Regions from separate parts of the Pelosinus baikalensis genome, predicted to be linked through region 3. Evidence: riboswitches for the same ligand, from Rfam matches in the RefSeq annotation. Region 3 holds a riboswitch; each other region holds the start of a gene.
What was found. A riboswitch is a leader RNA that binds a small molecule or an ion and turns the genes downstream of it on or off. The one in region 3 is predicted to bind cyclic di-GMP.
Positions count from the first base shown of each region.

Region 1: another riboswitch for cyclic di-GMP. It lies ahead of LMF89_RS23605 (porin); the one in region 3 lies ahead of LMF89_RS24480 (methyl-accepting chemotaxis protein).
Region 2: another riboswitch for cyclic di-GMP. It lies ahead of LMF89_RS11600 (methyl-accepting chemotaxis protein); the one in region 3 lies ahead of LMF89_RS24480 (methyl-accepting chemotaxis protein).
Region 4: another riboswitch for cyclic di-GMP. It lies ahead of LMF89_RS26130 (methyl-accepting chemotaxis protein); the one in region 3 lies ahead of LMF89_RS24480 (methyl-accepting chemotaxis protein).

Region 1 covers NZ_JAJHJB010000063.1:5,555-14,027, forward strand. The annotation lists gene LMF89_RS23590 (glycosyltransferase family 2 protein) at 1-1,567, opposite strand, end outside; gene LMF89_RS23595 (polysaccharide deacetylase family protein) at 1,684-4,335, opposite strand; gene LMF89_RS23600 (nucleotide sugar dehydrogenase) at 4,354-5,676, opposite strand; gene LMF89_RS23605 (porin) at 5,705-7,159, opposite strand; cyclic di-GMP riboswitch class I at 7,352-7,437, opposite strand; partial or broken gene LMF89_RS26430 (transposase) at 7,821-8,246, opposite strand.
Region 2 covers NZ_JAJHJB010000014.1:50,408-58,880, forward strand. The annotation lists gene LMF89_RS11585 (DUF4127 family protein) at 1-1,524, shown strand, start outside; gene LMF89_RS11590 (C1 family peptidase) at 1,980-2,876, shown strand; gene LMF89_RS11595 (FRG domain-containing protein) at 3,176-4,057, shown strand; cyclic di-GMP riboswitch class I at 4,226-4,310, shown strand; gene LMF89_RS11600 (methyl-accepting chemotaxis protein) at 4,414-6,102, shown strand; gene LMF89_RS11605 (AraC family transcriptional regulator) at 6,192-7,025, opposite strand; gene LMF89_RS11610 (TonB-dependent receptor) at 7,358-8,473, shown strand, end outside.
Region 3 covers NZ_JAJHJB010000078.1:273-8,070, forward strand. The annotation lists gene crcB (fluoride efflux transporter CrcB) at 1-293, shown strand, start outside; gene LMF89_RS24475 (hypothetical protein) at 303-656, opposite strand; cyclic di-GMP riboswitch class I at 974-1,059, shown strand; gene LMF89_RS24480 (methyl-accepting chemotaxis protein) at 1,158-3,125, shown strand; gene LMF89_RS24485 (GntR family transcriptional regulator) at 3,583-4,242, shown strand; gene LMF89_RS24490 (glycyl radical protein) at 4,268-6,637, shown strand; gene LMF89_RS24495 (glycyl-radical enzyme activating protein) at 6,647-7,567, shown strand.
Region 4 covers NZ_JAJHJB010000002.1:298,303-306,775, reverse strand. The annotation lists gene LMF89_RS02920 (YibE/F family protein) at 1-981, shown strand, start outside; cyclic di-GMP riboswitch class I at 1,058-1,143, shown strand; gene LMF89_RS26130 (methyl-accepting chemotaxis protein) at 1,226-2,932, shown strand; gene LMF89_RS02910 (GGDEF domain-containing response regulator) at 3,265-4,245, shown strand; gene LMF89_RS02905 (chemotaxis protein CheA) at 4,265-6,901, shown strand; gene LMF89_RS02900 (chemotaxis protein CheW) at 6,898-7,326, shown strand; gene LMF89_RS02895 (methyl-accepting chemotaxis protein) at 7,353-8,473, shown strand, end outside.

The sequences.
Region 1 (8,473 bases), on a different contig from region 3:
GTGCTATCGGAATGTAAATTAAATTATAAATTACGATAATCGGTGCTAAGAGCGGTACAACTACGCCCATATAAAAAGATAAGGCCATAAAAGGTTCCTTTTTCCACATAAATCCTGCTGCAATTAGGGACTCTCGAAGCCATGAGCGTTTCCAGCGCATCTGTTGTTTCAAAAAAACATTGTAGGTGTTCGGTACAATGGTATTACATATCGCGGTATCTTGATAACCCGTGCGATTTTCTCTTAATATGAAATTGGTCATGCTTCGATCATCGCCGAATGTAGCTTTCTCCCCCAAAAATCGTTGATTTAGCCAAGCATCCATATATTTAACAAGCAAATCTTTTCTGTAACAAGACAGAGGACCAGATAAACAGGTGACTGCATCAAAATAGCTTTCTGCAGCCTTCATGATACGAAAGGCAATGTAATATCGTACAGCCTGCATTTTCGTGAGTACATTGGTATAGGTGTTGGCAACGTCGGTTCTGCCGGAAACACCTCCCATTTTTGTATCTTTAAAGGGCTGGACAATATTTCGAATAGCAAAAGGATCCAAAAAGCTGTCAGAATCAACAAATACAATCAATTCATGTTGCGCCAATACTGCTCCTTTTCCCAATGCCTCCCTTTTACCTGCATTTGTTTCCTGAACAATATAATGAAGCCTGTTTTCAATATCATAGCGTTGTTCTTTAATCTTCAGTTCTTCTACGATCTCTTTAATTTTTTCAACGGATTTATCATTAGAGCAATCATCTACAACAATTACTTCTAGTTTATGGATAGGATAATCTTGATTAATACAGCCTAAAATTGTTCTTTGTATCCATTGTTCCTCATTGAAACAAGGAACAATAATTGTCACCCCAGGCGTAAAATCTTTGTCAATAGGAACTGGTCGATAAAAAGAACCAAACAGATATCGAGTAAGCAAGAATGTTGCTGCAATAATACTGTACATATACAAGATTTTATTAAATTTAAAATAAAGCACACTTTCTGCCCTCATCAGAAGAATGCAGGCAGTAATAAAGAATAGAAAAAATGAGGCAGCGGAAAGCATATACCAATTTTTCTTCTTTGTTGCATACTGGGCAAGTGACTCGATAAATTCCACTCCACACAAGGTTTTCCCTTCTGCATTTTTGTCAAAGCGGATATAATGGGCGGCAATATCAACTTTCATCTCATAACCTTCCGGCATCGAGCCGGGCGATATGACAAACTTCAGTTTGATTTGTGATGCCAGGCTCAAGCCTTGAGCCACTTCCGGAGCAACTTCCAGCAACATACCGGTAGTCGATATATCAACGCCTTTCCCGAGACATGTTACTTCTTTTCCATTAGAAACATATCGGATTGAGACATCATAATTCACCAAGTAGCGTCTGCCCATTTTTTCATTTTCTACAAGAGTTGAAATATCGTTGGGGTCCTCATTTCCCTTTACGCGGCGTCTATCTATATTCGTACGCAATTTTTCTTTATCAGGTACTTTAGAAATCAGCCTGCGATCAGGTTTGGCAACAAGTAAAATATCCTCTTCTGTTTTTATCTTATCCATCATCCACTTCCTTGCCATTTCTACGCTGCTGATTAGAGCAGCATATAATCAATCACTTTTATCATGTCATTATGATAATTTATACTTTTGCTGCATTAAACATGATCATTATTATTTCATTTCAGTGATTTTCGGCTGATTTGCGAATAGCCATCAATTAAGTAGTCTGATAACCTGCCGACTTTAAATTTGGAAGGATCAGAATCTGCTTTGGCCTCATTTGCAGTCAGCAGTATATCTAAAGCTATTGCAGTGTACGCAGCACTATCTAACATATGCAGAACCAAAATAGCGCCTTTTCTTACTTCCCCATTTTCTGTATATACTCCATCTTCAATTATTTTTTCAAGTTGAGGAACATTTTTTGCTCTATAATCATTTGTGTTGCACGAACCGGAAACAATAAATTCGTAACCAGTTTCAAACAGCACCTCAATTCCCATCTTGCTGATTGCCAGCGTTGGCGGGCGAAAAAATTTGGTTAACATTGGTTTACCATTAACGTTTACATCTCCTGTAATAGTTAATAATTTTTGATAGGATGTAGCAAGCTCCTGAATGTACTCTTCTTTATCCTGAGTATTGACTTGCTTACCTGTTTTTGGATCCCGAACTACCATAGGTTTATGTTTGTCAGAATGATCTCCAATATTATGACCTTGCATAGCAATCGTTCGAAGCAGATTTGGGTTATTTACTACATTGTGGGTGAGAATAAAAAATGTTGCCGGTACATTATGCTTGCGCAAGACATATAGTATTTTATTGACTGACGCATCCGTCCCCCAGTCGTCGAAGGTAATGAAAATAACATTGTCTTTTGTGTGTATCAATCCACTCTTATCAAGACGACGAGTGTCCATTTTTGAGAAACCTAGCATATTGTTATTGTCATTAACATCCCTGTTTCCGATATAGCGTTTAGAGGCTTCTGCCAGAAAATTGTGTGTATCAATCATTTGCTCAGATCCATCATTTTTTAGATGTGCAGAAACAGTTGTCAGGTCGACCGGGTATCGATAAATAAATCTAGTATTATTCAGAATTTCTCCTACCGGCTTAATCGTATACTGAGAGTCATTCGATAAATTATTGGCAGGATTATCATAAAATGTTGCATAGGCAATGTTATCCACTTTGCGTTGCTTGATTATTTCAGCCAAATCGCCAACCAATCGATCATTAGCATAATAATCCATTCTGAAGTGTACAATTTGTCCCCGTGCTAAAGACAACATGGATTTTCCGAAAATTTCCGCCATCACTTGATTTGCCGAAGTGTAATCTTTATGTTTGTTTTGGACAACATTGACAGATTGACCAATCAATTTATAGCCCAAACTAAAAATCACTTCTTTAGTTGTATCCGATACGGCGCCCCATGGCTGTTTTACCAAGTTCGTAGCCACCCCAAACTGTTCTTGCAGTTTCTTACTATCACGCAGAATTGTACTGCGCGTCTCATCAGCAGTCTCCCCATCCTTAGGTCTGATCGCAATACCAATTTCGTGTCCATTTTCAATGATTCTTCGCAGTGTTTCAGGGTACTTTTTCATCTCTACTTCTGCTACAAAGAAGGTCGCTTTAATGCCTAGACGATGTAACCTTGTGAGTACATCATTGACCACTGTTTCATTTGCTAATCCCCCGAAGGTATAAGAAAGAGCCGGCTCTGTGGTTGAAATCACTTTTATTTCTTGTACCTCGCTATTTACACTCTCTGCCGCATAAGCTGTTCGGCCAATAAATAAAGACGTAAATTCTTCTTGTAGGAAAGAAGCTATTTTTATAAAAAACGAGTAGTGAATACTTTCTTTAACGTTGTTTATACTATTTTGAAAAAAAGTCGTTTTTACTGGATTTTGCATACTGCTGTCAGCTGCGAAATCTTCTACATAGGCCGTAGTATAATTTGCCTTGCTAATAGCAATTAAAAGTCTTTCTACCGCAGCGATAGTTTCCTTTTCTCCCAAGTTTGCCTCTTGCGGCAGCTCTTTTAATCCAGGCTGCTTGTCAATCGCCGGTCGTAAATCCGTTTTTCCTGATTCATTTACAATCTTTTCAGTATTGGGTTTTAGTTTAACGGAAAGGATGCTTCCTGGTTTAAGCTTGCCGACAAAAGTGTCCGCTGCCAAAAGAGAATTCATTTGTTTCACATTCAAAAAAACATCACTTTTCACCACACTATTAAAACCACAGGCCTTTGCTGCTTGTAATAATTGATCCGTATAGTTGGTATCATTGCATTTTAAAAGATTTGGCTCTTGATCTGTGATCACTTTGATGATTTTTTGTGCCCGGCTGAAATCTTTTACTACTCTTTCTACAGGTAGAGTTTCCATTTTACTAATGCCTAAAAGTGAATAGTTTTCTATTTTATGCCCTGCTTTTTTGATATTTACAACGGTTTGCGGATCTTCGGCAGTCTGCATCCCATCTACAAAAAATGTTGCTTTCACATTATGTTTTTTTAATAGGTCTAAAATTTGCTGCATGCTAGTGCCATCTGTTAGCCCATCAAAAGTTATAGCAATCCGACGCTGGCCACTATTGCTACGCATGATTACAGTTGCTTTGTCTTGACTACTTTTCATTTTAGCTAATGCTTGTGCAATTTCTGCCTCAGCATTATAAGAACTTTCTATATCCGTAATGTTACAATAGTCGCCGCCTGTCGGCGCTATAAAAAAGTCTTTAAAGAAAAATATCCCGATGAGGCAAGCACCGATAAATAGAACCAGTGATGATACTATTATCTTATTTTTCACGTATATCACCCCTTATAATTAAAGACTCCAGTAAGAATATCCCTCTTCTTCTATGGCTTTTTGGTCAAATATATTCTTGATATCAATAAAGACATATTTTGTTTGTAATCTTGGCTGTTTAAATAACTTTCTCAAGTCTGTCGTCCGCAAATTCTTAAATTGTTGATGCGCTACTAAAAAGACCAGACAATCAGCATTTCGAACATCTTTTATGTCTACTAATTCCATATCAAACTCTTGTCTAAACTCTGTTTTGTCGGCAATAGGGTCTACCACATTTACTTTGATTCCATAGGTAGCAAGGTGCTTACAAACATCTACCGCTTTTGAATTGCGCATATCCGGACAATTTTCTTTGAAAGTGATACCCATAATATAAATATTAGATTTCTTGACATTTATATTAGATTGAATCATTTTTTTTATAATGTTGTCAGTGACGAAAATCGCCATATTATCATTGACTGTTCTGCCAGCGGCAATAATCTGCGAGTGGTACCCCAGCATTTCAGCCTGATAAATAAAATAATACGGATCGACTCCAATACAATGACCGCCTACTAATCCTGGATAAAAACCTAAAGCATTCCATTTGGTATTCATGGCATCAATAACCTCTTTGGTATTGATCCCCATACGATCAAAGGCCATTGCCAATTCATTCATAAAGGCGATGTTAATATCCCTTTGGGCATTTTCAGCCAATTTTGTCGCTTCTGCAACTTTAATGCTGGGCGCTTTATAAACACCTGCATGAATAATCAGCTCATAAACAGCCGCAATAATCTCCAGTGTTTCTTCGTCCATTCCTGCTACAATTTTTTGAATGTTTTTAAGCGTATGTACTCGATCCCCAGGATTAATTCGCTCCGGCGAATAGCCGATTTTAAAATCTTCGCCACATAGCAAACCCGACTCTTTTTCTAAAATAGGAGCACAAATATCTTCTGTAACTCCTGGATACACTGTGGATTCAAAAACAACAATAGTGCCTTGAGATAAATTTTCCCCTATCATTTTGCTGGCATTGATAATCGGTGCCAGATTGGGTGTCTTATCTCCATTGACAGGTGTCGGCACAGCGACAATGATAACCTTAGCTTCTTTTAGCCTCGTTGGATCACTGGTAAATTCCAAAGTTGTACGTTGAATTTCTTCATCGCCAATTTCATTGGTAGGATCAATTCCCTTTTTGTAAATATCAATCTTTTCTTGATTAATATCAACTCCCAGGGTTTTAACTTTCTCAGCAAAAGCAACAGCAACTGGTAAACCTACATATCCAAGCCCGACAACTGCTAAGAAATCTTTTTTTGTCCGAATTCTTTCAAATATTTCCATCCTTATTTCATCTCACCTGCGTATTTATTTAGAAATAATACGTTAATTGACTCCACCAAGTATCACCTTTATCCTTAGAAATTTTATCTGATAATCTGTAATATTCTATACCTGCAACAAGATTTTCTTTGAGTGCATAATTCATTCCCACTCCATAGCCCTTAAACCCCTGCATTGAACCTCCTATGCCATTCATCCCATGGGCAATATATGTTCCTCTGGACTGATTGTAATATTTGGCAAATATTTCATAGGTTCCCGCTCTCCATGATTTTAAATCACCATAGTTAAGGCTTAATACATAGCCGTTGTCATTCCCATTCCGATCCTTCAGGCTGGAACTCAAGACCATCGTTCCTACGCTAAAATTACTAAAATTATAATTTCCACCAAGAGTCCAGATTGTATTTTGATTACTGTCATCCGTCTGATAATGATACATGCCAGCTTCCAGATTATAATCAAAATCCTCATACCGTGCTGTGGCAATCGCTGTGTCTTTTGTATCATTGGTTTCTCCGTAGCTCAATGTGTATTTTACTGATCCCTCAAAATCAACTCGGATACCATCAAAGCCGCTATCATAAATATTTCCTTCTGCCATTAGATATCCAAAAGATCCTGCTTTCACTGTGGATGTGCCAACCTTTCCCACCACATATAAACGTGAAAGTTTGAATTCATTATTATAATGCACTAAATTCTTTTTACTTTCCAAAATACCATAAGCACGCCAATCCTTATTAAGTGCAGCATCAGCTCTAAGATACATACGAATTCCAGAAGAATCTCGCTTCCAGCGTTCAGACCCACTGTTAAATGCATAATGATAACGAATTTCACCGTCAAACTTCACCTTGTTGTCCGAGCGATTACTACGCTGTCCTATATGCATCAACTCATCTATGAGGGCTGTGTATGTTTCCTGATCAATATAACCTGTATTAAGGATTGCTTTTTGATCAGCAACAGTATCATTCACCTTACTTATTGTTTTTGATTCAATATCAGCATTATTCCGTAGAAATGTTGTTTTTTGCTCAGTATCAATTGTGCTGCTATCTACATGCGTTATGATTTTTACTGTAAGTTGTGCAATTCCATCTACAAATCCGGCTTTGGCTTCTTCAATATTCAAGTTTGGATTATCAATTATCTTACGTCTAATCTGTTCCATTTCGTAGGCAAACTCAGTTCTTTGGGCGTTAGGTATAATTTGCATTACTTTTGCTGTTGACCTAGATGTTGCATCTGCAAATTCAATCTTAAAATTTTCAACATTTGTGGTTGGTGCGGATACAATTGTTGCTGTAATTTGTGCCATTTCATAAGCAAAGTCAGCCTTGAACTTTTCAGTAGAAGCACTATCAAGCTGGTTTGAAGCATATACCACGTTTCCCATCCACTCACCATCAAAGGGATTCCCTGTAGATGTACTAATTACTGCTGCCATGGCAAATAGTAATATTAAATTTTTTTTCACTCAATAATTCACCATCCTGATAAAATGTATCATAATAAACCGCGATCAGTACCTATTTCTTCCACTATGTAGCTACTCTGAATATGATCATTCGTATCATTTTACCATTTATTACCTTTTGTTAGAACTTCATAATCATAGAATTTTTAATCTAATATTATTTATATTTACAACAAAAAACTGCCAAGTTGCAATTGCAACCTGGCAGTCATATACAAAATGTATGTAGACCCATGGCTTTGCGTCCTTACCTTTCAATAAGTTTGCCTTTTTCATTATTATTTTACTTATCAAACCAAACTCCAAGAGAGCATTGATATATTACCATAAATATATTATTGTTGCCAAGCATTATTATTACAAAATAAATGGTAATAAGTTTAAAATCTTTTCTAGCATTTTATCTTAAATCGCGATTAGTAGTGGAACGCTTTCGAGGATTTTAAATATCCTAATTCTTAATCAAAAAAGAGGCTGTCGCATTAGCAATTCTCTTTTAAAATTGAAGATAGTATTATCTGGAATAAAAAGGGCACACGAAAATAGAGGAACATTTTCCTCAAATTTTTGTGTGCCCTTTTTCTGGTTTTAAGCTACTTTCAACGGATGCAAATAGGACCCGCATCTGCCACTTTGTATTTTATTATGCAGTTTATTCACATTAAGTGCGAGTCCTAACCAAGATACTTTTTGCCAAAATATTTTGCTTCCTACGACCAAGAAATCTTCGGAAGCCCATATCTGCTTTCACTTCTCCAAAAGCTCCTTCCGATTGGATGCTGCGGTTCATCCGGAGTATTTTCCCTTCTTCCCTTTGTATTCGATTTAAGGATTCTTCTCGTTTTTGCTGAAATAGTTTTGAGACTTCAAAATGTTTGCTTCGTTCCTCTAAAGGCAGCTGCGGGCCAGCTATTATCCACACAACATATTCAGAATCTACGCCGAAATGAATATTGTATGCCGGTTTTAATTGACCATTTTTCATTGAATCCTCTTTCATCCGCATAAACGTTGCGTCAAGATCTGTTTTTGAAAAACTATTTCGATTCCCGGCGATATGAAGATATTGAGTGTATTTTTTAAGTCGATGATTCCTAAAACGGGAATAAGACTGGTAAATTCCTATTAAATCCATCTCCTCCACAATTTGTTCCAGTAGCCTAACAGAGTCGTCATTTGGAATGATGTATTCGATATCCAATGGAAGTTTTAATTGATAAAAGTTTCCGAAAGTTGTATAATTCGTTTGTGTTAAATTTTTTATTCGCATAAATAAATTTTACACCTTTTCCCGGACTTTTCGAAGTCCGGGAA
Region 2 (8,473 bases), on a different contig from region 3:
TTTCTCCTGCTATTCTTTATCCATGTACCAGGATATGCCCAAACCCTTATGTATGTCCCCTTTGACAATCGCCCTGTAAGTTATGAATACGTAGTCGATACCGTAAAAAAAGGTGGATTTGATATTCTGGTTCCACCGGAAGACTCTCTTGCAGCCAGAACGAGAAGTGCGAATCCCGACCAACTATGGGAATGGGTCTTTGCTCATGCGAAAGAAGCAGACGGAGTCGTAGTATCAGCCGATGCACTGATTTATGGCGGATTGGTTGCTTCTAGAACTCATGAAATCAGTGAGGAAGTGCTGCTGGAAAGAGTGGCAAATTTTCAAAAACTAAAGGAATTGAATCCTTCTGTACGCCTATATGTATTTAGTACGATTATGCGTAGTCCCCATGCTTCCAGCGGTGGGGTAGAACCAGCGTATTACGAAACCTATGGACCAGCGATTTTTCGCATTCACGCTCTCCAAGATAAAAGTGAAATGGAGAAGTTAAGTAAAAAAGAAAAGAAAGAATTAGAGACATTAAATGCGCAAGTTCCGAAAGATATTATGGAAGATTGGGTAAACAGGCGTGAAAAGAACTTTAAAGCAAATTTACAGCTTGTTTCCGCAGCAAAACAAAATATCTTTAATTACTTGCTAATCGGTCGTGATGATTGCTCCCCGCTGTCAAGATCTCATCAGGAATCCAGATGGCTAGGAAAAGAAACAGCCGATTTATCTGCCAGTAAATACTCTTCTTTTCCCGGTGCAGATCAGTTAGGAATGCTCATGCTGACAAGAGCCGTGAATGATTTGACCTTCACCATACCTACCGTCTCTGTGATGTATACTCAAGGTGTTGGTAATAAGACTATTCCTTCTTATGAAGATACTCCGGTTGGCAAAAATGTAAGAGATCATTTGTTTGCTGCAGGTTTTGTACCTTTATTATCGGATAAAGTAGCTGATATGATTTTGGCAGTCAATACACCAGTAGATGGCTGGACCAGAGAAGCAGGCATGGAATCAAATAAAACAAAAGCTAGCAAAGAAACCGTTGCCTTTGTAAAACAGATCGAAAGCTACTTAAATGCTGGCCGAAAAGTAGCGGTGGCAGATATTTCTTTTGCCAATGGTTCCGACAATGCCTTTATGAAAGAAATGACCGATAGCAAACTGGCGTCTCAGTTAGAATCTTATTCTGGCTGGAATACAGCCAGCAACACCATTGGTTATACCATTGGACAAGCTGCTTTCGCTCAGCGCATGGCAGCCTCCGACAAAAATAATCTCATTGCTGTTCGTCTCTTAGATGATTGGGCGTATCAAGCTAATGTGCGCAGTGATCTAATGAATGAAGTGTTAATCCCTCAAGGAATCAACAATGTACAATTAAATGAAATGCGCCCCACCCTTACCCAAGATGCTACCAAACGCATACAGAATTTTGCTCAGCAAAATTTGAGTGAGTTTCCGTTGGAAAAAGTAGAAGTATCCTTTCCTTGGAATCGCATGTTTGAGGTAGATGTGAAAGCGCAGTAATGCTGTAGAATATATGCAAAAAAAGCACACACAACGAATGAATGTTGTGTGTGCTTTTTTTGTGTAGTAAGTTGTTGTTTCTTGAAGACTGTTACAAATGAAAAGACTGTGAAACCGGAAGCACCGCTTATCATTTGATAAGCGGTTTATCTATCTTTTTCCTTGACGTTCTTCTAGATATATTGGATTAATTATTTTTTTTAATGTTAAAAAATGGAAGGATAAAAGAAATCTTAAGGAGAAGTAAATAATTAAATGATTCTAAGAATCCTGTTCCTGTGTTGATGTCTACGCTTCGCAGTGTACGTTACCATACCTCGCGCAAGGCTCAGTACATGGGACTGGTTAGGTGCCATGAAGATTATTTCAAATCGTTCTGTATTTCATCGACTTTTCATGGTGCAACTCTCACTGAATCATATGTAGAATGGTATATATATTTAGGAGGTATCACTATGAATCATCAAGCAATACTTTCCGACAATAGAATAGTAGGTACAGGATGGTTACCACCATTACCTGATTTGCGTGATTATACAGAGGTCCATCCTAAGATTGAGAAAGTCATGCAAAAGTTGGGGATATCTGACAATGTTCCGTTACCGACCAAGGCAGATCTACGACAATGGTGTTCCGAAATTCAAGACCAAGGTACGCTGGGGGCGTGCACTGCGCATGCGGCTGCAGGTATAATCGAATATTTTGAGAATAGATCTTTTTCCAATCACATTAAAGCCTCACGTCTTTTTATTTATAAAAATTCACGAAACTTGAGAGGTGTAACAGGAGATAAAGGTTCCTATTTACGAGATACTATGGGAGCTTTAGTACTTTGTGGCGTACCATCCGAAAGCTACTGGAAATATACTGATAATGATCCAGCCTTTGATAAAGAGCCATCCTCTTTTATATATGCAGTAGCAGATAACTATGAAGCATTGCAATATTTTTGCCACGATACGTTAGGTATGAATAAATCTTCCGCCGAAGTATTGAATAGTGTGAAAAAGTACATTGCATCTGGCATTCCATCGATGTTTGGTTTTTATGGTTTTAATTCATTTACACAGTCAAACGTTCCTGGTGGAATTCCTTATCCAGGTCCAGACGAACAAGCACAGTGGGGGCATGCCATTGTCGCAGTAGGTTATGATGATACTATAAAAATCAAAAATACCAAATATAATCAAGAAACTACAGGGGCTCTACTGATACGTAATTCTTGGGGAATCACTTGGGGTGATCAAGGTTATGGTTGGCTGCCATATGATTACGTTTTGAATAAACTCGCAACTGATTTCTGGTCTCTTCTAAGTATGGAGTGGATTGAGACTGATCAATTTGGTATTTAAAACGAGAATATTAATTACTGTATAACAAAACAAGAAGGTCAGTGAACATAAAAAATTCGCTGACCTCGCTTTTTCTCAGAGTGTTGCTTAATGATACATATTTATGACTAATATGCTTTTTTATGTAAGAGACAGCCTAGCCATTAAGTAGTGGAGTAGGTCTGTTTTTTTATAAAAAGGCGGAACTAACAAAAAAACAGGAAATGAATAGTAGTGGATTAAAATTGAGCAGAATGTTAAATGAGTATTATTGTTAAGCAGCGTGTAAAGTAGGTATTCGTTCTACAATAGGAGGATTTATGTTTAACAAATTTAATCTTATAGAAGCTAATACTGTTGATGAATTTTGGGATATATTATCGCCTCAAAAAACTCTAGGAGATAAGCCGAGCCAATTTATTTATCGTGGACAGAGGGATGCGAGTTGGCATCTCATACCCTCCATACTACGAAAAAATAGTCCCTCTAAAATAATATTTGGACAAAGAGAAATGACTGCAGATGAACAAATTTTTTCTGAAAGAGCTATCTTAGAACAATTTGTAAAACAATGTGATTTACTTGGTCTTAAAATTGTTAATGACTCTGCTGAACTTCGTGGAAATTTAGATCCACGAACGTATCCAACAGATAAATATTATATTAATCCATCTGAGTGGCCAAATGAAGAATTAATAGAGCTAATGGCTTTAGCTCAGCATCATGGTGTGCCTACTCATCTTCTCGATTGGTCTAAACGTTCTTATGTTGCAGCGTATTTTGCCGCATCCACCGCTTTAGCAAAGCACGACATTGAGGAGAATAATACTAAAATTGCAGTATGGGCATTGAATGTAGAAAAGATTCGTTCATACAAAAATATAAATATAATTAAAGTTCCAGGGTCTACTAGCAGTAATCTTGCGGCTCAATCGGGCTTGTTTACGGTGTTAAAGCAACCAATAGGCAGAGGACAGCCATTTCCCCAAAAACCTCTTGAAGATGAGTTTGCATCTTTCCCCAATACACCTTTATGGAAGATAACATTACCTGTAAAATATACTGCAAAAGTTCTTGATTTGTGCGAACTATATGGAGTTTCAGCCTCGACCTTATTCTCTGGATTTGATGGAGCAGCAAAAGCTGTTAAGGATTGGATTAACAAATGCAGATATTTAAATCTGCACCAAAAAAGCGAATAATGAACTTCTAAGTGGATTCTCGCTGTTAATCGATTTTATCGAATACAAGGACAGGCACATGGCCTTCCTCTACTCGATTTTGAGTTTAATAACAAGGCGAAATATTTGTCTTAATTTAGAGGATTTTGGAAGTTTGAGGAGAATTATTAATACATAAATTTAATACCATTTAATGTTCGGCAAACTTAGCGAAAGTTAAGGACGCAAAGCTATGGGACTAACGATTTTAATCTATGTCTGCCAGGTTGCTATATGAATTACAATTCATGTAACAATCTGGTTTTTTTTATGGAAGGAGATGCGATAAACGAGTTTATGCAGCCGTCTTAACAATTAAAATGTAAAGGAGTTATTTTATGCGTAGAATACCTATTGTTGCACAATTAGGAGGTATGTTTCTCACTTCCATTTCCTTTCTGCTTATACTGCTTGGATATACAGCATATCAGTATTCGACAGCAAGTGATACATATGAAAATTTAATTACACATACTTCCGCAAATATGCTCTTACTCACGAAGGCACAGGATGGTATGCATACTGGTATTGCTGAATTGCGAGGTTTTATGGCCTACTCGATTAGCAGCTATGAACAAAATTCCAGAAAAGAATTTGAGAATAGCGCAAAAGATTTAAAGGTATTTGTATCTGGTGTGGAAAATCCAGAAGTGAAAACAGAAGCTGTTAAACTAGAAAAGATGATGGATGACTATAGTCTTAAAATGGGACAGCTTATGGATGCAAAAAAAGCTAACAGCCCTTCCTTCAATACATTGCTTGTGGAAGGGAGAAATTTATCACAGCAGATAGACCTGCAATTTGATAAAACCTTTGATTTAGAAGAGAAATATTTAAAGCAATCAACGGTTAAACTTATGCAGGAACAAAAAGATACCAAGAATTTGGTTGGAATTTTAAGTATGCTTATTATACTATTCGTTTGTAGTTTAGCATACTGGTATAGTAGGTATATGGCGAAACGCTTACATCGTGTTCGGAATGAAATGGACGCAATCAGTCATTTTGATTTAACAGCTGCTGAGCAACATGCTGCTGTTAATGATGAGATAGGTGATATGGTTACTGCAATGTCCCAAATGAAGAATGCTCTGCGCTCGCTAGTAGGGCAAATACGCCAAAACTCTGAATCCTTGGCAGCATCTAGTCAAGAATTAAGTGCAACAGTAGAAGAACAGTTACGTGCAGCAGAAATTGTTTCTAATACGATAGCGGAAGTTGCGAGTGGGTCAGCCCAGAATACTACGAATATAACAGAGATGTCAGCTACGATTCAGGAACTTTCTGCAAGTACTGAGGAAATGAACTCGAATGCCTATGAAGTGAATGCAAATACTCAAAATGCTGTTGAAGAAGCAAGCCAAGGGATGAATTTACTGACTCAGATCGTTACACAGAATGAAACTGTTGCAAAATCAATGATCAGTATTACAGAGGCGGCAAATTCCTTGGCAAAAGGGTCTGAAAACATTCGAGAAATCGTTACAGTCATTCAAAGCATTGCAGGTCAAACCAACCTATTAGCGTTGAATGCTGCTATTGAAGCTGCTCGTGCTGGTGAAGCAGGAAGAGGTTTTGCAGTAGTCGCAGAAGAGGTTCGGAAGCTGGCGGAACAAAGTGCTGAGGCAACACGCCATATCGCTGAAATTATTAATAAAATGACGGAGGACATTGATTATGCTGTCCTACATGTAAGTGAAGGAAACCATGAGGTGGAAGCAGGAAAACAAGTAACATTCAATACTCAAAAAGGGTTTGAAGTTATTATTGATAAGCTCGATAAGGTGAAAATTGTAGTTGCTCAAATAACGCATACAATTGAGGAAACAGCAAAGGGAACGCAAACAATGGTAGAGAATGCCCAAAATATCAGCGGTGTTGCAGAAGAAACTGCAGCAAGTGCACAAACGGTAGCCGCTGCATCTGAAGAACAAAGTGCCAGTATGCATGAGATCAATCATAATGCTGAATCTTTAGCAAAAATGGCAGAAGAACTCAATGAGATTATCAGTAAGTTTAAGTTATAAGTAAATGAAAGTGCGTAATGGCATGACTAGACAACTTTGTCTAGTCATGCCATTTTTTAGAAAGAATATGAAAAAAGAGATACAACATCTTATATTAACCTGTTTTTTCTGTTAGACAACTTTGGCAGCATACTGGGGCAAAAACCTGTACGTTTCTTAAAAAGCTTACTGAAATAGTAAGGATCAGAATAGCCTACACAAGCTGAAATTTCTGCTATTGAGCAAGCTGTAGTACATAATAGTTCTTTGGCGCGGCGTACCCGGTATTCAATCAAATATTCATTTGGTCCCATGCCTGTATGTTTTTGAAATAAATAGGCAAATTGTTTGCTGTTCAGAGCATATTGCCCAGCCAGCATTGGCACACTAAGAGATTCCATATAATGGCTATGGATGTATTCCATGGCCTGTTCTACGATTTCCTGTCCACCTTCGTTGCGCCGGTTGACAGCACTAGTTAGAATCTCATCCATAATACTGAAAAATAATGATTTAGCTCGCAATCCTGGCAGTTTGCCTGGAGTTGTGCAGCTATTATACAGTCGATGCAGCAGATCATTGATGCGCGTATTATAGCCAGCCTCCAGCTCAAAATGGGCCAACGCATAAGGAAAGGAATCAGCTGCATTATCATCAGTCTGATAATGTATGACCATAAAAACCCATTCGGATCGTCCCTGCACCTCTTTATCTAATGACATATTTGGACCGGCATGAAAGATTTTTCCGTATTCCATTTCATAAGGAACATCGTTAAAGAACATCCGCGCCCGCCCGCGCAATGGAAAAACAATTCCTGAAAACGGGGGAGTATGTCGACCAAAGCATCTTCCGCCAGGAGGCACGACAGTTCTGGCGACATCAATAATACTAATATTGATTGTGGCATAATAATGGGCCAGTTCATTAATATTTACATTCATTTAGGGGTTGCCTCCCTTTTTCCTAGAAAGATAATTAGTTCTGTGTTATAATTGATATCGATTATCAATTATAACTTTTTCATCCAGCGATTGTCAATGATTTATCTAACCTATTAATTAAAGAAGTTTTATCAGGAGAATGGGGCATTATTTAATTTATTTGGAAAAAATCCAGGATTCCTTGGAAATATATCCATTTACTCCTGCACTTGTACTTGCTATTCTGTTTAATAAGCATTGAGATTAATCCTCATTTAGATTAGATGCTTAGCAATTATAACTAACATATCATGTCCACCTAGAGTAAAGTGCACGTAAAGGAGTCGAAGAATATGAAAAAAAAAATGTCCCGTACCAGAAAAAGCCTGCTATATGCCTTAATCGGCAGTAGTCTAGTCTGGCATGCACCGATAGTTTCCTATGCGGCGGAAGAAACACAGGAACCCGCCCCTGCTACCGGACAAGCTACCGAAGAACAGACCGCTTCCAGTAGTGAAACTAACGGACAGCGTGAATTTGTCTTGGAAGGAGTTGAAGTTACCGCCAATCGCGGCCAAGCTCTTCCCCTTGCTTACCCCGGCGGCCAGGTGGCTCGCGGCGCCAATCTCGGCGTACTGGGCAACAAGGATTTTATGGACACTCCCTTTAACGTCACCAGCTATACCGCCCAGACCATCGAAAATAAGCAAGCCGACACGCTGTACGATGTGCTCATCAACGATCCGTCCGTCCGCTTCGCCACCTCTACCGGCCATAGCAATGAAAACTATATGATCCGCGGGTTAGAAGTAAATTTTCAGCATCTCTATTTTAACGGTATGCAGGGTTTGGCGCCGCAATACCATGTTCCAGTTGAATTTCTGGAACGGGTGGAAGTACTTAAGGGGCCCAGTTCCTTCCTTTACGGCGGCGTAAGCACTTCGGTGGGCGGCGCCATCAACCTGGTGCCTAAACGCGCTGGCGAGGAGGACATCACTACTTTTACCACTGACTATACTTCCTCGTCCAAATTAGGCGGCCATATTGATATTGGGCGCCGGTTTGGCGAAAATAAAGAATGGGGCATTCGTTTCAATGGCGTCTATGCAGACGGTGACACCGAAGTCGACGGTCAGTCCAAAGAACGGTTGCTGGGCGCTCTAGGTGTGGATTATCAAAAAGACAAATGGCGACTGTCCCTGGATGCATATGGTTCGCAGGAAAGTCATGACAATGGATCTACCTCTATGTATTACCTAGCCAACGGTTACGTAGAATCAGCTCCGGACGGCTCAACCAATGTGTACAAGGGAACATCAGGCACGACACGGAACAATGGTGTTCTGTTTAAGGGTGAATATGACATCCAGGACAATCTAACCGCTTATGCCGGTATCGGTATATTATCATCCAACGCAACCGGCTACATCAACGGCAATCATGTTCTGAACCTACAGTCCGATGGAACG
Region 3 (7,798 bases):
GGTTTGGAGCTGATTTTCCCTATGGAACACTCATTGTAAATGTGGTAGGGTGTTTTATTATTGGCATATTTATGACACTGACGACAGAACGTTTTATTGTAAATCCCTATTGGCGGCTACTGATTACCGTTGGTTTTGTTGGTGGTTTAACTACGTTTTCATCTTTTAGTTACGAAACCTTTCGTGTACTGGAGGACTCTAATATGATAATGGCGTTGTATAACATTGGACTTAATCTTCTGCTTGGATTTGCAGCTACATGGATCGGTATTGGAGTTGCAAGACTTATTTGATGCGATATCTTATATAGTTACAGCTGTGCTAACAGCTGTGGTTTGAGTAATTGGGATGAGCGGGGGAAGATTTGCAATGAAATCTTTGGCAATTTGGGCAATATCCTGAGGAAGTCCTATATCTGGAAAATTGTTTATCGTATAAGATTGCAATGCCTTTAACGTCTCTGGGGTGATAACAAGTACAGGTGCTGTAGCGACAGTTGGAACCGCAGATGTGGAAGTAAGAGGAGCAGTGGGAGCTGTAGGAATGATTTCATTGGAAACAACTACATTCATAGCATTACCTGGGTTCATAAGGACGGGAAGATTTGAGAAAATGAAAAACTCTAAGGTATCTTGAAAATCAGATTTTAAAACCAAGATAACACTTCCCTTACATTTTAAGCATTCTAGTACTTCATCTGCTAAAACTATAGATATTTTAGCGAGGATTTTTTTGACCTGCAAGGCGGAGGAGCCGCGCAGATCGGGAATCTGTAAGGCGGCGACAACGAAGCAGGACGGAAAAAGACTGCTAAAGTGGCAGCGTTTTTAATGCAGATAAGGTACTAGGCTGTTTATAGTATGAAAGAACGAAGAATATGGTACATAGCGGACCTCCTTAATTGGGAGGTTCTATTATTTTTTTAGCGAAGCGAAAGGGATTTGAAGAAAAATGTCGAAAAATAGAGGAAAATACCATATATGGGCAAACCAATCTAAAGGTGGGGACGCAAAGCCATGGGTCTAAGGATGTTACATCTATGATTGCCAGGTTACATCGTTTGTTGATTATGATGTAACTTGGCAATCTTTTATATTAAGACACTTAATTCAGTATTTTATTCATTGGAATGTTAGGTGAGAGGAGAGGGCGTATATATGAAATTAAAAATGAAATTTTTAATCATGGTGGCGATTACGAGTCTGGTATTATTAGTAGCTACGACGATGGGGTATTTTTATGCGAAAAGTCAGGTAGAGGAAAATATTAAGAATGAAATGTTCTCGGTTGCCAATACCTATTCAACTCAATTAGACGGCTGGCTATTGGCGAAGGCGCAAACCGCAGTGACAACAAGTGAGAATATTCGAGTTGTGTTAGGTGATAGGGAAATCCCGGTTTCTTTTGTACAAAACTACAAATCAGATTCTAGTTTACTGGATCTATATGCCGGATTAGAAGATGGTAAAATGATTGATGGTTCAGGAGCTGTTTTGCCTGAAGGATATGATCCCCGTAAGCGTGGATGGTATCAGACAACAAAAGATAAAAACAAACTAGTCTTTACGGATGCATATGTTGATGCATTTACCAAAAAATATATTGTGTCCGCAGGCATACCATTAAAAAGTGAGGCAGGAAATTTTCGCGGTGTTGTTGGTATTGATATATCTTTAGATTTGCTGAGTGAAAAGATTAAAGAAGTCAATGTAAATGGGAAAGGGTATGGCACGATTATTGATCAAAAGGGGATTATTTTAGCACATCCGGATGCTGCACAAGTTTCAAAGAACGTACATGAAGATCCTGTATTGCAAAAATTTGCAAAAGAAATGTTGGCCCAGGATAAAGGCATGCAAACCTATGAGGCAAACGGAGCAGAAAAGTTAATGATTTATACCAAGATTCCTGCTACTGGCTGGACAATGGGTATCACCGTTGACGTAAAAGATGTGTATGGTCAGGTCACGGCTTTAGGATATCAATTTGGACTAACTGCTTTGCTTGGCATCTTATTGTCAGCTGCTGCTTCTTGGAGATTGTCTAGTGGAATCACCAAGAATGTTGCAATCTTATCTCAATCTGCACAACGTCTAGCCAGAGGAGATATTTCGGAACAAAACATTACGATTCAGACAAATGATGAGATTGGTCAACTTGCTGCAGATTTTTCTACTATGGCAGAAAATCTGCGTAATCTAATTAAGGCGATTGCTCAAACGGCAGAACATGTAGCTGCTTCATCAGAAGAACTTACAGCCAGTGCAGAACAATCTGCCCATGTATCTACTCAAGTGGCCACCTCGATTATGGAGGTAGCACAGGGGGCGGAGCAGCAGCTGCAAGCAATCAATGGAACTTCTGCGGCTGTAGACGATATGTCGGCTAATATACAGTGTGTTGTCACAAATGCTGCAACCGTTAATGTGACTTCTAAAGAGGCCGCAGCGGCTGCAGGCCAGGGAAGTAAGGCTGTTTTCAATGCTGTAAATCAAATGAATATTATTGAAAAGACAATTTTAGGATCTGCAGGAGTAGTAGCGAAATTAGGTGAACGATCAAAAGAAATTGGACAAATTGTAGACACCATTTCAGGAATTGCAGGGCAAACCAACTTATTGGCCTTAAATGCGGCTATTGAGGCGGCACGTGCTGGTGAACAAGGACGCGGATTTGCTGTTGTAGCGGAAGAAGTAAGAAAATTAGCAGAACAATCCCAGCAGGCGGCTAAACAAATTGCGGATATGATTAATGAAATTCAAGCAGATACAGAAGAAGCTGTAGTAACAATGAAGGATGGTACAAGAGAAGTTGAGATTGGCAATGAAGTGGTAAGCACTGCAGGCGCAGCTTTTAAACAGATCGAATTGCTTATTGGTCAGGTAGCCAGCCAAGTATATCAGATAACGGATTCCATCGGGCAAATGAAGACTGGCAGTCAAAGAATTGTTACTGCCGTACAAGATATTGAAAGTATTATGAAAAATACTTCTGGCGAAACACAAAGCATCTCAGCAGCGACAGAAGAACAGTCAGCATCCATGCAGGAAATCGCTTCTTCCAGTCATGCATTAGCTGACATGGCAGCAGAATTGCAACAAGAAATTAGGAAGTTTTCCATATAAGATCAATTTTATAAAAAAACTGGAGCAAAGAGGGATATTCAGAGTCTATGAGAATCTGAATATCCCATTTTTTATAGTAAAGAATCGATACGTTTTAGAAGATGAAAGTAGCATTAATTCGCAATGAAAAAAACAGTAGTTTTTTCTGGTAAGCATAGAAAGTATAAGTTTTTAGGTGTGGAAAAGGTGAGATATTATGAACCACAAAGGCACAATGCCGCTAACGCGGCACACAAAGGAGTGTACGAAAAAATAAATAAAAACCCTTTGTGTCCTTTGCGTTTTATTTTACATGTTTTATAGGACGCGCAGCGTTTTTTCTTATAGAACAATGTATTATCGAATATATACTGTATACAATCGATAATATTATTTACTGTATTGGCCGGGGAGCGTATAATAAAAGAAAAGATTTTCGAAAATCGAAATTGATTTTGATACATGTTATAATAATGCTATGAAAAATAATAATTATAAAACCAATACAATTTCACATCGTAGTATACCCACCGCTATTACAGAAGCTCTTCGTGAAAGGATTTTAAATGGTGATCTGCAGGGTGGAATGCAATTAAAACAAGAAGAATTAGCGCTGCAGTTCAATGTAAGCATGAGTGCCCTGCGAGAAGCACTAAAAAATTTGGAAGCGGAGGATTTAGTAAAATTCTATCCTAACAGAGGGGCCATTGTGAGTGAATTGAGCGCAGAGGAAGCAAGAGAAATATTTGATATTCGTCAATTTCTTGAAATCGGTGCATTAGAGTTATCGGTTCCTCAGTTAACTACAATCGACTTGGAAGAAGCAGCGATAGTTTTAAAGCAGCTAGAGAATGAGATGAATAGCAGTCGATGGGGCGAGTTAAATAAACGATTTCATGAAATTTTATATCGGCAGGCAAGACGACCCCGCTTACTGAAACTGATTCAAGTCATGCATAACAACGTTGAGCGCTATATGCGCTTGTATCTTGTATCAATGAATTATCAGCTTACATCTCAAAAACAGCATTGGGATTTACTTAATGCTTGTAAGAACAAGGATGCTAAATTAGCTAAGAAAATTCTAAAGAAGCATATGGCTGATGCCAGTGAGCGTTTGTCGGAGTTTCTATCCTAACTATTTTTTGACAGGAGGTAGTAAGATGTCCAGTTACAGAATTGAAAAGTTTAAACAATCCTATATTCATTCTAAACCTTCGATCAGCATTCATCGGGCGGTTGCTTTTACTCAATCCCACAGGGAAACAGAAGGTCAATCTGTAATTATTCGAAGAGCAAAAGCATTTAATGCCGTATGCAGCAGTATTCCAATCACTATTTTTGATAATGAACTCATTATAGGATCAATTGGCGAATTCCAAAGATCAGGCATTGTCTGTCCTGAATATTCCTGGAAATGGGTTGAACAGGAAATGGACTCTTTTAGTACTCGGAGCCAAGATCAATATCAGATTAACGAAGAAGACAAAGAGATACTTCGAAGCGAGGTCTTTCCTTACTGGCAGGGCAAATCACTGGAAGAAACATTCTTATTACGAATTAATGACGAAACAGCCAAGCTTTTAATTGATACAGGTGTTATCGATAATGACTCTAAGTGGAGGAGCGCAGTTGGTGAAATCACTGCGGACTATCAAGATATTATTTTCAAAAAAGGTTTTGAGGAACTAAAGAGGCATGCAGTAAGCCGTATACAAGAGTTAGAGCCTATCACAAAAGAGGCACTGGAAAAAATTGATTTTTACAAGGCAGCTGTCTTAGTTTGTGACGGTATTATTGCTCTTGCTCACCGCTATTCCGATAAAGCATTGGAATTGGCAGAAGAGGAGAGGGATTCCAAACGGAAAAATGAACTTTTGGAAGTTGCACGGATCTGTAGAAAAGTTCCGCAATATCCCCCTGAGACCTTTCATGAGGCAATTCAGATGGTTTGGTTTACTCAGCTAGGTTCTATACTGTCAGAGAATTCATTAGCTCTCAATTTGGGAAGATTTGATCAATATATGTATCCTTTTTTTGCTCATGACGTAAAAGCAGGGATTATTAATGAAGCGCAGGCACAAGAATTAATCGAATCTCTTTGGTTGAAACTTTCTGAATGGGTCTGGGCAATTTCAAGCAATACGGCTCAATTTTTTGCAGGTTACAATTCGTTTCAAAATTTAACCATTGGCGGAAGAACGAGAGATGGAAAAGATGCAACCAACGAACTTTCGTATATGTGCTTAAAAGCTACGGAGAATGTGAAAACGCATCAGCCTGGACTTAGTGTGCGCATTCATCCGGACAGTCCTGATGAATTTCTGCTGGCGGTATGTGATCTTATTAGTGTTGGAACTGGATTCCCGGCAGTTCACAATGATCGGGTTGGTTCCCAGATGCTCTTGGCTGCAGGATTATCACCGGAGGATGCACGGGATTGGAGTAATTGCGGCTGCGTAGTACCTCATTTTAGAAAAGTTGGCGAATGGACCTCAGCAGTCAATCTAAATTTAGCTGCTGCTATTGAATATGCCCTAAACAGCGGAAAAAGCCAGATCACCGGCAACGTGATGGGACTTGTGGAAAAAGAAATTACTGGGTTTAAGAGTTATGATGAGGTTAAAGAGGCTTTTTTGCGACAGCTTTCTCATTTGATTAAGCATTCTGTCATCGGAACGGTAACCGCTCAGCAGATACATGGGGAAATGGTGCCTCGTCCTTACCTTTCGATGCTCGTAGATGGTTGTATGGATAAAGGTGTTGATTTGAGTAAAGGGGGAGCCAAATATAATGTTGGTCCTGTCATTACTGGAATCGGAGTGGCTGATGTTGCTAATTCTCTGATGGTTATCAAAAAGTTGATTTTTGAAGAAAAGAAATATACCTTAGAAGAGTTGGGCAAAGCGCTAGCTGTCAACTGGAAGGGATATGAAGAAATGAGAAAAGACGCACTGGCTTGTCCTAAGTATGGTAATGATGAAGATGAAGTTGACAGTATTGCTGTAGAAATTACTGATTTTTATAATAAAGAAATTAAATCCTATAAGGATTATTTTGGATCGCCATTTAATTCTGCATTTATGGGGATTTCCAACTACATTCCTGCGGGAAGTATTATTGGTGCAACCCCTGACGGCAGGAAATCCATGACTCCTTTGACGGAAGGGGTATCGCCTCATGCTGGTACGGATCTTACCAGTCCAACGGCTGCGATGCGGTCTGCTGCTAAAATCAATCATGATGTACATTCCGGAGGTACTCTGCTGAATGTTAAGTTTTCGCCAGATCTGTTAAAGACGCAGAGGAACAAAAAGAACCTTGCTTCGATCATTCGCGCCTATTTTTCTCTTGGTGCATTTCATGTTCAATTTAACGTTATTTCCACGGAAATATTACGAAAAGCGCAAGAGCAGCCAAATGATTATAAAGACTTGCTGGTGAGGGTGGCAGGTTATAGTACACAATTTGTTAACCTTTCTAGGGAAGCGCAAGATGCAATTATCGAAAGAACAACCTATGAAAGTCTGTAGTGTGATCCTATGAAGGAGAGTAATCGGATTGCTGGCAATGTATTTCAAATTCAGCGATGGTCAGTTCATGATGGTGATGGGATTCGAAGTACAGTTTTTCTAAAAGGATGTCCTTTACGATGCAAATGGTGTGCTAACCCTGAATCCTGGAATCCCAATCCTGAAATCTTATACTTTCGTGATCGATGTATAGGCTGTGCACAATGTTCTTTGGCTTGTAATCATCAGGCAATTCCAATGGATGGGGGCATTCCTCTTTCTTTTGCCCGAGAGAAATGCTGCTGTTGTGGTGATTGCTGTGAAGTCTGCCCCAATGGTGCAAAAAAGAAGATCGGATCATTAATGACAGTAGAGGAAGTCATCAAGATCCTTAAGCGAGACAGCATTTTCTATCGGGAATCGAAAGGGGGAGTTACCTTTTCTGGAGGAGAGCCATTTGTTCAAAGTGAGTTTTTGAGAGAACTGATTCTAGCGTGTAAAAGGCTTGCAATTGATACTGCGGTTGAAACCAGCGGATATTTTGAGTGGGAAGATGCAGAAGATATTGTTAAAGAATTAGATACTGTATTTATAGACATTAAACATATGGATGAACAGGTTCATAAAAGGCTGACTGGCGTTAGTAATCGGAAAATCCTTGAGAATGTTATTAGAATCTCTCAGAATCATCATGAGGTCATCGTTCGTGTACCTTTAATCAGCGGTGTGAATGATGATCGAAATAATATTGAACAAATGTGCCAATTTCTTCAAGAAAATACCAGGATTCTTGGTGTGGAACTTCTTCCTTATCATCCACTTGGGCATAGTAAGATGAATGCCTTAGACCGTGAGGGATGGGAAATCTTCAGCACTCCTGATGCAGAAAAAATGGAACAGGTAAAAAAAATCATAGCAGAATACAATATTCAGAATATCGATTTTAAATGACTTTATTGTGCAGCTCATTTTACGAATCGTATGTAAAAGTGCCTTCAGTTCAACACTGTAGGCACTTTTCTTATAGTATCTATTTGAATGTATAAGTTTTATAGGTAGAAAAGATTTTATGAACCACAAAGGGCACAATGCCGCTGCCGCGGCCACACAAAGGAGTGCACAAAAAAATAGAAATAAAACCCTTTGTGTCCTTTGCGTCTTTGTGGTTCCTTTTTAGCCCCC
Region 4 (8,473 bases), on a different contig from region 3:
GATGTAGCACCCAATAAAAAAGTGGGTATCAGCAGTAAAAGTTTAGTTACAATCCTGCTCACATCAGGGGCAGAGTCCGGCAAGCAAGTGCAAAGCATTAACTATATTACGAATCAACCTTTATTTGATATTAATCCCAGCCCTGGTGATAAAATTATTCTTGCAGTGAGTGATGTGCAAAATGAAAAACAGTATCATATTGCGGATTATAATCGTCTTTTTCCCACGTATATTCTAGTTGGTCTTTTTATTTTATCCTTATTAATTCTAGGGAAGACCATAGGCATCAAAACTATTTTTGTTATTTGCTTTTCAGTAGTTATTATTCTTAAAGGTATGATTCCCTTGATCTTAAATTACCATTGGAACTTTATCATTGCCACGATGCTTGTTTGCGCAGTGATTACAGCCATTACTCAAATTACCATTAGTGGCTGGAACTCAAAGACCTGGGGTGCTATTTTAGGAACCGTTGGTGGCGTATTGATTGCCGGTGTATTAGCCGCTATCTCCATTTCTTGGATGCATCTGACGGGGTTAGATAGTGAAGAAGCAATGATGCTAAAGGTTACGACCCTCACCTTTATGAACTTCCAAGAAGTATTATTTGCAGGCATTATTTTAGGATCATTAGGTGCTGTTATGGATGTTACCATATCCATTGCATCGACTCAATATGAAATCAAACAGTCCTGTCCTCATTATGGATTTAGAGAAATATTCAACTCGGGTATCAATGTTGGACGCGATGTTATGGGAACTATGGCAAATACCTTGATCCTGGCTTATACAGGCAGCTCTTTGCCGCTGGTATTTTTGATCGCATCACAAGATAATGTGTCTTTCATGCGCATTATGAATTTGAATATTGTTGCAACAGAAATTACAAGGGCTCTCACGGGAAGTATCGGACTTATTTGCTCTATACCGTTAACGGCTGTTATTACAGCTTTTCTTTTGAGTCGAAAACATAGTAAATAATTATATATCCCTAACGTTCTAAAAAGTTTGGCATATGTTGACAGTTTATGTAATATAATGTAATATTAAATGGAAAAATATATTGTGGCAAACTTATCCAAAGATAAGGACGCAAAGCCGTGGGTCTAAGGGAAGATATCCTATGATTGCCAGGTTGCCGATTCAATGTAGAATTGTAATTAGCACCAGCGTATCTTAGACTGGTGCTATATTTTTTACATTTTACATATTTCAGGAGGTTTACGTGAAGCTAAAGGTTAAGGGGAAAATACTTGCAATCATTTTAATAATATCAATGGCAACACTTTTAGTTGGTTCTATCGGATATTATTATATAAACACAATGAGTAACGAAATGAAAATTATGTATAGTGAAAATCTGTTGTCGATTAAAAGGCTAAATGAGACTCGACATAATTTTAGAGCCGTCCATGGAATGATTCTGGAAATGATTTTTGGTAATCTTGATAAAGCAAGAGAAGATGTCTTGGTCACTCAGATGAAATCGTTGTCGACGGAAACAGACCAAACATTAAAGGCATATGAAAGCCAAAATTTGGGGTCCTTCGAACGGGAAAAGTTAGTAGTGCTAAAAGAAGCAATCGGTCAATATCGAACAGAGCGTCAAAAAGCTATCGAATTATCTCAGCAAGGGCGCAAGCAGGAAGCATATGCTTACTTCACCCAGCAGGCAGCCGGCAAACTGGAAATTGTCAATTCAACTCTTAAAGAGTTAGCTGACTTCATGTCAGATAAAAGTGAAAAGGCGAATCGTAAGGGACAAGAGTATGCTGGATTTGCGGGAATCGTTATTTTCACATTAACAGGATTTTTTGTTCTACTCTGCCTGTTCTTAGGTTGGAGATTATCCAATGCAATTGCCAGAAGGCTAAAATCCGTTTGCATGTTTCTAAATGAGATCGAAAAAGGAAATCTTGGGGTAGAGAGTATTAATGTGGTAGACCAGGATGAAATTGGTGATATTGGGGTCGGATTAAATAGCATGGCTAGCAGCTTGCAGCGTTTGGTACGCCAGGTAGCATCTTCATCTGAGCAAGTTGCTGCCTCGTCAGAAGAGCTGACAGCAAGCGCAGAGCAATCGGCTCAAGCTACGAATCAAGTAGCAGCGACGATTAGTGAAGTAGCCCAAGGAGCTGAACAGCAGGCAAGTGCAGTGAATGTTACGACTGTTGTAGTACAGCAGCTTTCTGCAGGCATTGAGAAAGTTGCCGAGAATTCAGCGATCATAAGTGGCGTATCCGATCAAACCTCTAAAGCTACCCAAGATGGTACACAAGCCGTAAATGCGGCAATTAGTCAGATGGAAATCGTAGAGAAAACGGTGACTAAGTCAGCTCAAGTGGTGACGAGATTGGGAGAACGATCCAAAGAAATTGGACAGATTGTCGATACGATATCCGGAATTTCTGCTCAAACCAACCTTCTGGCGCTAAATGCTGCTATTGAAGCGGCACGAGCAGGTGAACATGGCAGGGGCTTTGCTGTTGTTGCGGAGGAAGTTCGTAAGTTGGCAGAGCAATCCCAAGAAGCAGCCAAGAAAATTGCCAATTTAATTACGGAAACCCAGTCGGATACCGAAGAAGCAGTGGTTGCGATGACGGAAGGCAGCCATGAGGTTAATGTAGGAGCACAAGTGGTTAATACCGCAGGGCAAGCTTTTAGGGATATATCAGCACTCATTGACCAATTAACGATGCATATAAAAGAGACTTCAACTTCTATTGAAGAAATGGCGTCTGGCAGTAAGCGAATTGTGGAATCGGTACACGACATTGATACGATTAGTCAAGAAACGGTTGGCAGGACACAAACCGTTTCTGCCGCCACAGAAGAGCAGTCGGCATCTATGGAAGAAATTGCTGCATCCAGCCAAGCATTAGCTAAAATGGCAGAAGAACTTCAAGGGATTGTTAGACAATTTAGAATGTAGAAAATCATACTGAATATAAAAAACCTTTCTATAATACATAAAAAGACCCTACAGGGGAGACTTTTTTAGTGTCTGCTCTGTAGGGGACATTTTATATTAGAGAGGTTTTTATTATTTACTCATGGACACTTGTGATTACATGTTAAGTTATAATCGTCAAACCAAAATAGCAAGAAAGTGGAAGCATGATTTCCTTGATTTTTTGACTAAATCTCTTTAGAGTAGAAGGCAAGGTAAATCTAATAAGATCTAGCGGAGTAAGGCGAATCATTATATAGTAGTAAAATAGCAGTATAGAGCCGAAGATAATTTTAAAAATAAGGTGAGGTCAAATGAAAGTATTAATCATTGATGATGAAAAAAGCATTCGCACCATCCTTTCAGAAATGGTACAGCAATGGGGATATGAAGTGATCCTTGCTGCTGATGGTGAAAGTGGATGGAAGATATTCCAGATTATTAATGAGCCTGTTATTGTGCTCTTAGACTGGATTATGCCCGGTATAGATGGGGTGGAGCTATGTAAGAGGATAAAACAAGGCGCAAAAACGTCCCATACGTATGTCATTATGCTAACAGCAAGAAAAAGCGATATAGAAGATATGGTTATTGGCTTTGATGCTGGAGCGGATGATTTTTTGACTAAGCCAATTGATCCAAGAGAACTGAGTTGCCGATTATCCGTTGGCAGCCGTATTTTAAGTTATCAATATGAATTAGAGCAACGCAATGCTGCCTTATACGAGACTACACGAGTGATGGAAAATATTATGAGGGAGTTACAGACTGTAAATGGAAAGTTAAAAGATCTTTCCATGGAAGATGAAGTTACAGGTATCGCCAATAGACGATGTTTGGAAAACTATTTGGCTAAAGAGTGGTGGCACGCATTGCGAGAGAAAAAAATAATGACATTTATCATGATTGATGTGGACTATTTCAAGCTTTATAATGATACCTATGGACATCTGGCAGGAGATGAATGCCTAAAAAAGGTTGCAGCAGTATTGGATCATAGTGTGAAACGCAATTCAGATATAAAGGCACGTTATGGCGGTGAAGAATTTGCAGTTGTTTTGTATGCTACGGATTATGCTGGAGGAAAAAAGATCGCTGAAAAAATCAGGTTAGCTGTTGAAGAGTTGCAGATACCTCATAGTGCTTCTGCAATTAATCTCTATGTTACTATTAGTTTAGGCGTTGCCACAATGATACCAGATCCCGATTCCTCTTATGAGATGTTGATCAAGAAAGCCGATGATGCTTTATATCGGGCGAAACGTGAAGGCAGAAATAGATGGATTGCTGTTTGACTTAGGAAGAGGTGGTAGCATGCTAAAGGATGAAAAACTGATTCAAGAATTTGTTGTAGAAGCGAAAGAACATGTAGAAAAGATAGAGTCAGGACTGCTGTCCTTTGAACAAAAAGAGTATGATGAAAATGTGATCAATGCAATTTTTCGCTCGGCGCATAATATTAAAGGGACAGCAGGTTTTTTTGGTTTTCAAAAAATCGTTGAATTATCTCATGCCATGGAAAGTGTACTTGGAAAGATACGGAGCAGGGAACTTGCTCTAATACTTGACATCGTGGATGCATTATTAATGGCTAATGATGAGCTGCGGGAATTATTAGATCACATCGCTATAAGTGAAGAACGAGACATTGCTTCTTTGGTAAAAAGGCTGCAGCATATTTATATAAGTGGTAAAGATGCTCAGCTGATTGAAAGATTAGATGCTGCGGATGAGACCTTCATTCCTCAAATACCCCAGAAAACAGCAGCAAAGAATCACAGGGATGATGCCAATAACAAGATGATTAGTGAATTGGGAAAGAAAGGTCATAAAATATATAAATATGTGCATGAAATTGATTCTCAACAGATTGATGTAGAGCGATTTTCTATCAATATGTCAAAGAGTATTCAGTCCATTGGAACCATCTTGAACAGTTATATTCGAAACAAGAATTTTTTAAAAGAAGAGAATTTTTCTGGGCAAGAAATAGTATTTTTGTTTAGTACTGTGCTGGAAAAAGAACTGGCGGTAATGGCAATTGGTGCCAATGCAAGAGATATTGAGGAGCTTTCCATTGCCACTCAAAGTGCAGAAATTTTTCAACTATTATCGGAAATAGAAGAAAAGTCAGCTTATCCTAAAGATGAGAATTTACTTAAGAGCAAGCAGAAGGCTTTAGAGTTTTCAGAAGAAAAAATTAAAAATGATTTGGCTGAAGAACGTATTAAAGTGGATGTTGCTTTACTTAATAATCTAGTAAATTTGTCTAGTGAGATGGTACTGGCAAGAAATCAATTACTGCGATTATTAGAAGCACATGTGGACGGGATACCGGGTATTCGGCCTGTTTTACAAAAGATTGATCATACCACCACCGAAATGCAAGAAAAGATTATGCGTACCCGGATGCAGCCGATCTCCATTTTATTTCATTCCATTCCACGTTTAGTACGTGATTTGTCAAAGAAATTGGGGAAAAGCCTTACACTGAAAATGGAAGGCAAGGAAGTGGAAATGGATAAATCTATTCTGGAAGGATTGATCGATCCATTTACCCATCTGATACGTAATGCATTAGATCATGGCATAGAAAAGCCTGAGATGCGAAAGGCTTTAGGGAAAGATCCTACTGCAATGATCGAGATAAAAGCTCGGCACGAAGGTGGCCGAGTGATTATCGATATCATGGATGATGGAGCAGGGATTGATGTGGAGAAGGTTAGGCAGCAAGCTTTGCAAAAAGGGCTGGTTGGGCAGGATGAAGCAATGGATATCAGTGAAAGTAAAATGGCAGAATTAGTCTTTTCACCAGGCTTTTCAACCGTCTCCCAGGTAAGTGATATTTCAGGTCGGGGCGTAGGTTTGGATGTGGTCCGATCGAATATTGAAAAATTTGGCGGTACTGTAGAGCTGCATACCTTGAAAGGAAAAGGAACGACTTTTCGCTTGCTGCTGCCTTTAACCTTAGCAATTATACCTTCTCTCATTTTAGCAGTTGGCAAGCATAGCTTTGCTTTACCTCAGGCTCATTTACAGGAAATTGTGCGAATCGCAGATGGACAAGAGACAGGGAGATTGCAGTGGATTCAAGGGCAAAGAGTACTGCAGCTGCGTGGGAAATTAGTTCCCATTGTTCACCTTGCAGATGTGATTGGTTTGGAAAAAAACTTCCAAGTATCAAGCCCTATTACACGAATTCTGATTATAAAAATTGCCAGAAGAACCTTTGGTATCATTGTTGATGCCATTCATGGTCAGGAAGAACTTTTAGTAAAGCCCATGCCTAATCATTTAAAAGAAGTAAAAGTGTATTCAGGAGTAACGATCTTAGGTGATGGCAGTATTGCCATGGTTCTAGATGTTGACGGGATTGCCAGTATGGGGAAATTGGTGTTTTCCGAAGAAGGGGTGGAAAGTTCTCAATCGGAAATGGTATCATTAGATAATCAAATACAAGAGATGCAGAATTTATTGCTATTTCAATGTTCCGGACCAGAGATCTTTGGCCTGCATTTGTCCATGATCGCAAGGGTTAACGAAATTAGCCCTCACCAGATCGAAGAAATTGGGAATAAACAATACTATAATTCTCAAGGTAATATCATGCAATTAATCCGATTGGAACAGTATCTGCCAGTTGTTTCTAAAGAACAATCAGGTGAGAAAATGTATGTGATTACACCTAAAGGGAATAACCTTTCCTTGGGTCTTCTGGTAAGAGCAATAAAGGATACAGTACAAGTGGACTCCTTGATGGTAGAAGAGGATATTCAAGGAAAAGGACTATTAGGATCGACGATCATCAATGAAAAAATCGTACTGTTAGTGGATTTGCATGAAGTCTTTGAGATGAGTGTTCCGGAACAGTATGCCCAATTGAAATTTGATAAGGCAGACGTATTGAAAAAAGTGGCAGATGTGCAAGTTGTAAGAGGAGAATTTTCATGACAGGAAAAATTTTGACCTTCTATCTTGCTGGTAGTTTGTGTGGCATCAATATAGCTTTTGCTAAAGAAATTAATCGAAATGTCAAATATACGGCTGTTCCAGGGGGGGCATCCCACGTAGTAGGTCTTTTGAATTTGCGTGGACAAGTAGTGACTTTGTTTGACTTAACCCAGATATTACATTTAAATCAGAAACAAGAAGATAAGAAAACGAAATGTATGATTCTAAAAGGGCTTTTTCAGGGAGATCATGTAGGATTTTTTATTGATAAGCTAGCAGAAGTGATTGATATAACACCCGATATGTGCGAATTACCACCAGCAAATATAAAGAATCTGCAAGGACGATTTATATCGGAAATAGTAAAGTTTAATAAAGAAATTATTTTAATTCTAGATATAAATAAAATATTTGATGCGATATAAATGGAACATGGGAAGGAGAAAATGGCATGAAGTGGTTTAATAACTTAAATATTGGTAGAAAACTAATGATTAGTTTTATGCTGATTGTCTTTATTACGGGTCTTATGGGGGTAGTGGGAATACATAATATTAAGGAAATAAAAATGAGTGATCAGCAGTTATATGAGGTCAATACCATTCCTCTGGGAGAACTTGCCCAGGCAGCGATGTCGTATCAGCAGATTCGAGTGCTTGTCGGTCAATCCATTATTGAAACAGATAAAGAGAAGAAAAAACAATATCGTACTTCTATTCATGAATTGCATAATAAGATGAATATGGAATTGGCGGAGTTTGAACAAAGTATTAAATCGCCAATGGTTCGACAGGAATTCAATAAGTTGAAAATAATACAAGGTAAGTGGAGCGTTATTTTGGATGAAGTATTACGTCTCATCCAGGCAGGAGATAATCAGGCTGCTTATGCTATTTATGCCGGGCAAGGAAATCAATTTTCATTAGAACTGACTCAGCTTATTGATCGATTAATTGATTTACAAATGGTACATGCAGGTGAAACGGCAAGAAGTAACTCGGCAGAAGCAGAAGCGACAATTAAGAATATGGTAATTTTACTTGGTATAGGCTTTTTGGCAGCTATGAGTTTAGCTGTATTTATAACTAGGAAAATTACAGAGCCTGTGAAGGAACTGCAAAATCTTATGTCCCAGGTAGAAGACGGTAATCTTACCATAACGGGAAAAGCAAGTTCTCAAGATGAAATAGGGCAGCTGATTTTGTCTTTTAATAAACTCATTGAGACGATGCACCAAATGACGAAAGAAATCTATGACACCGTCATTGTTTTGAATCAATCTTCCAATAGCATGCTGATGGTTGCGGAGGTGGTAGCATCGAATAGTGAAGAAATGAGTGCTGTTATTAACAGTGCCAGTGAGTCTACAGAGGAGATCAATATAAGTGTTACTCATGAAGCGAATGCATCTTTGGAGTTAAACGGAAATATCCATTCCATCTCTGTGGCCACAGAAGAAATTTCTTCAACTATTCATAGTCTGGCTTCTGCCTCTGAACAAGCATCTGTTAGTTTGGATCAAGTAAGTAGTCTTATTGAGAAAATATCTGGGGGCATCAGCCTAGTTGCTGG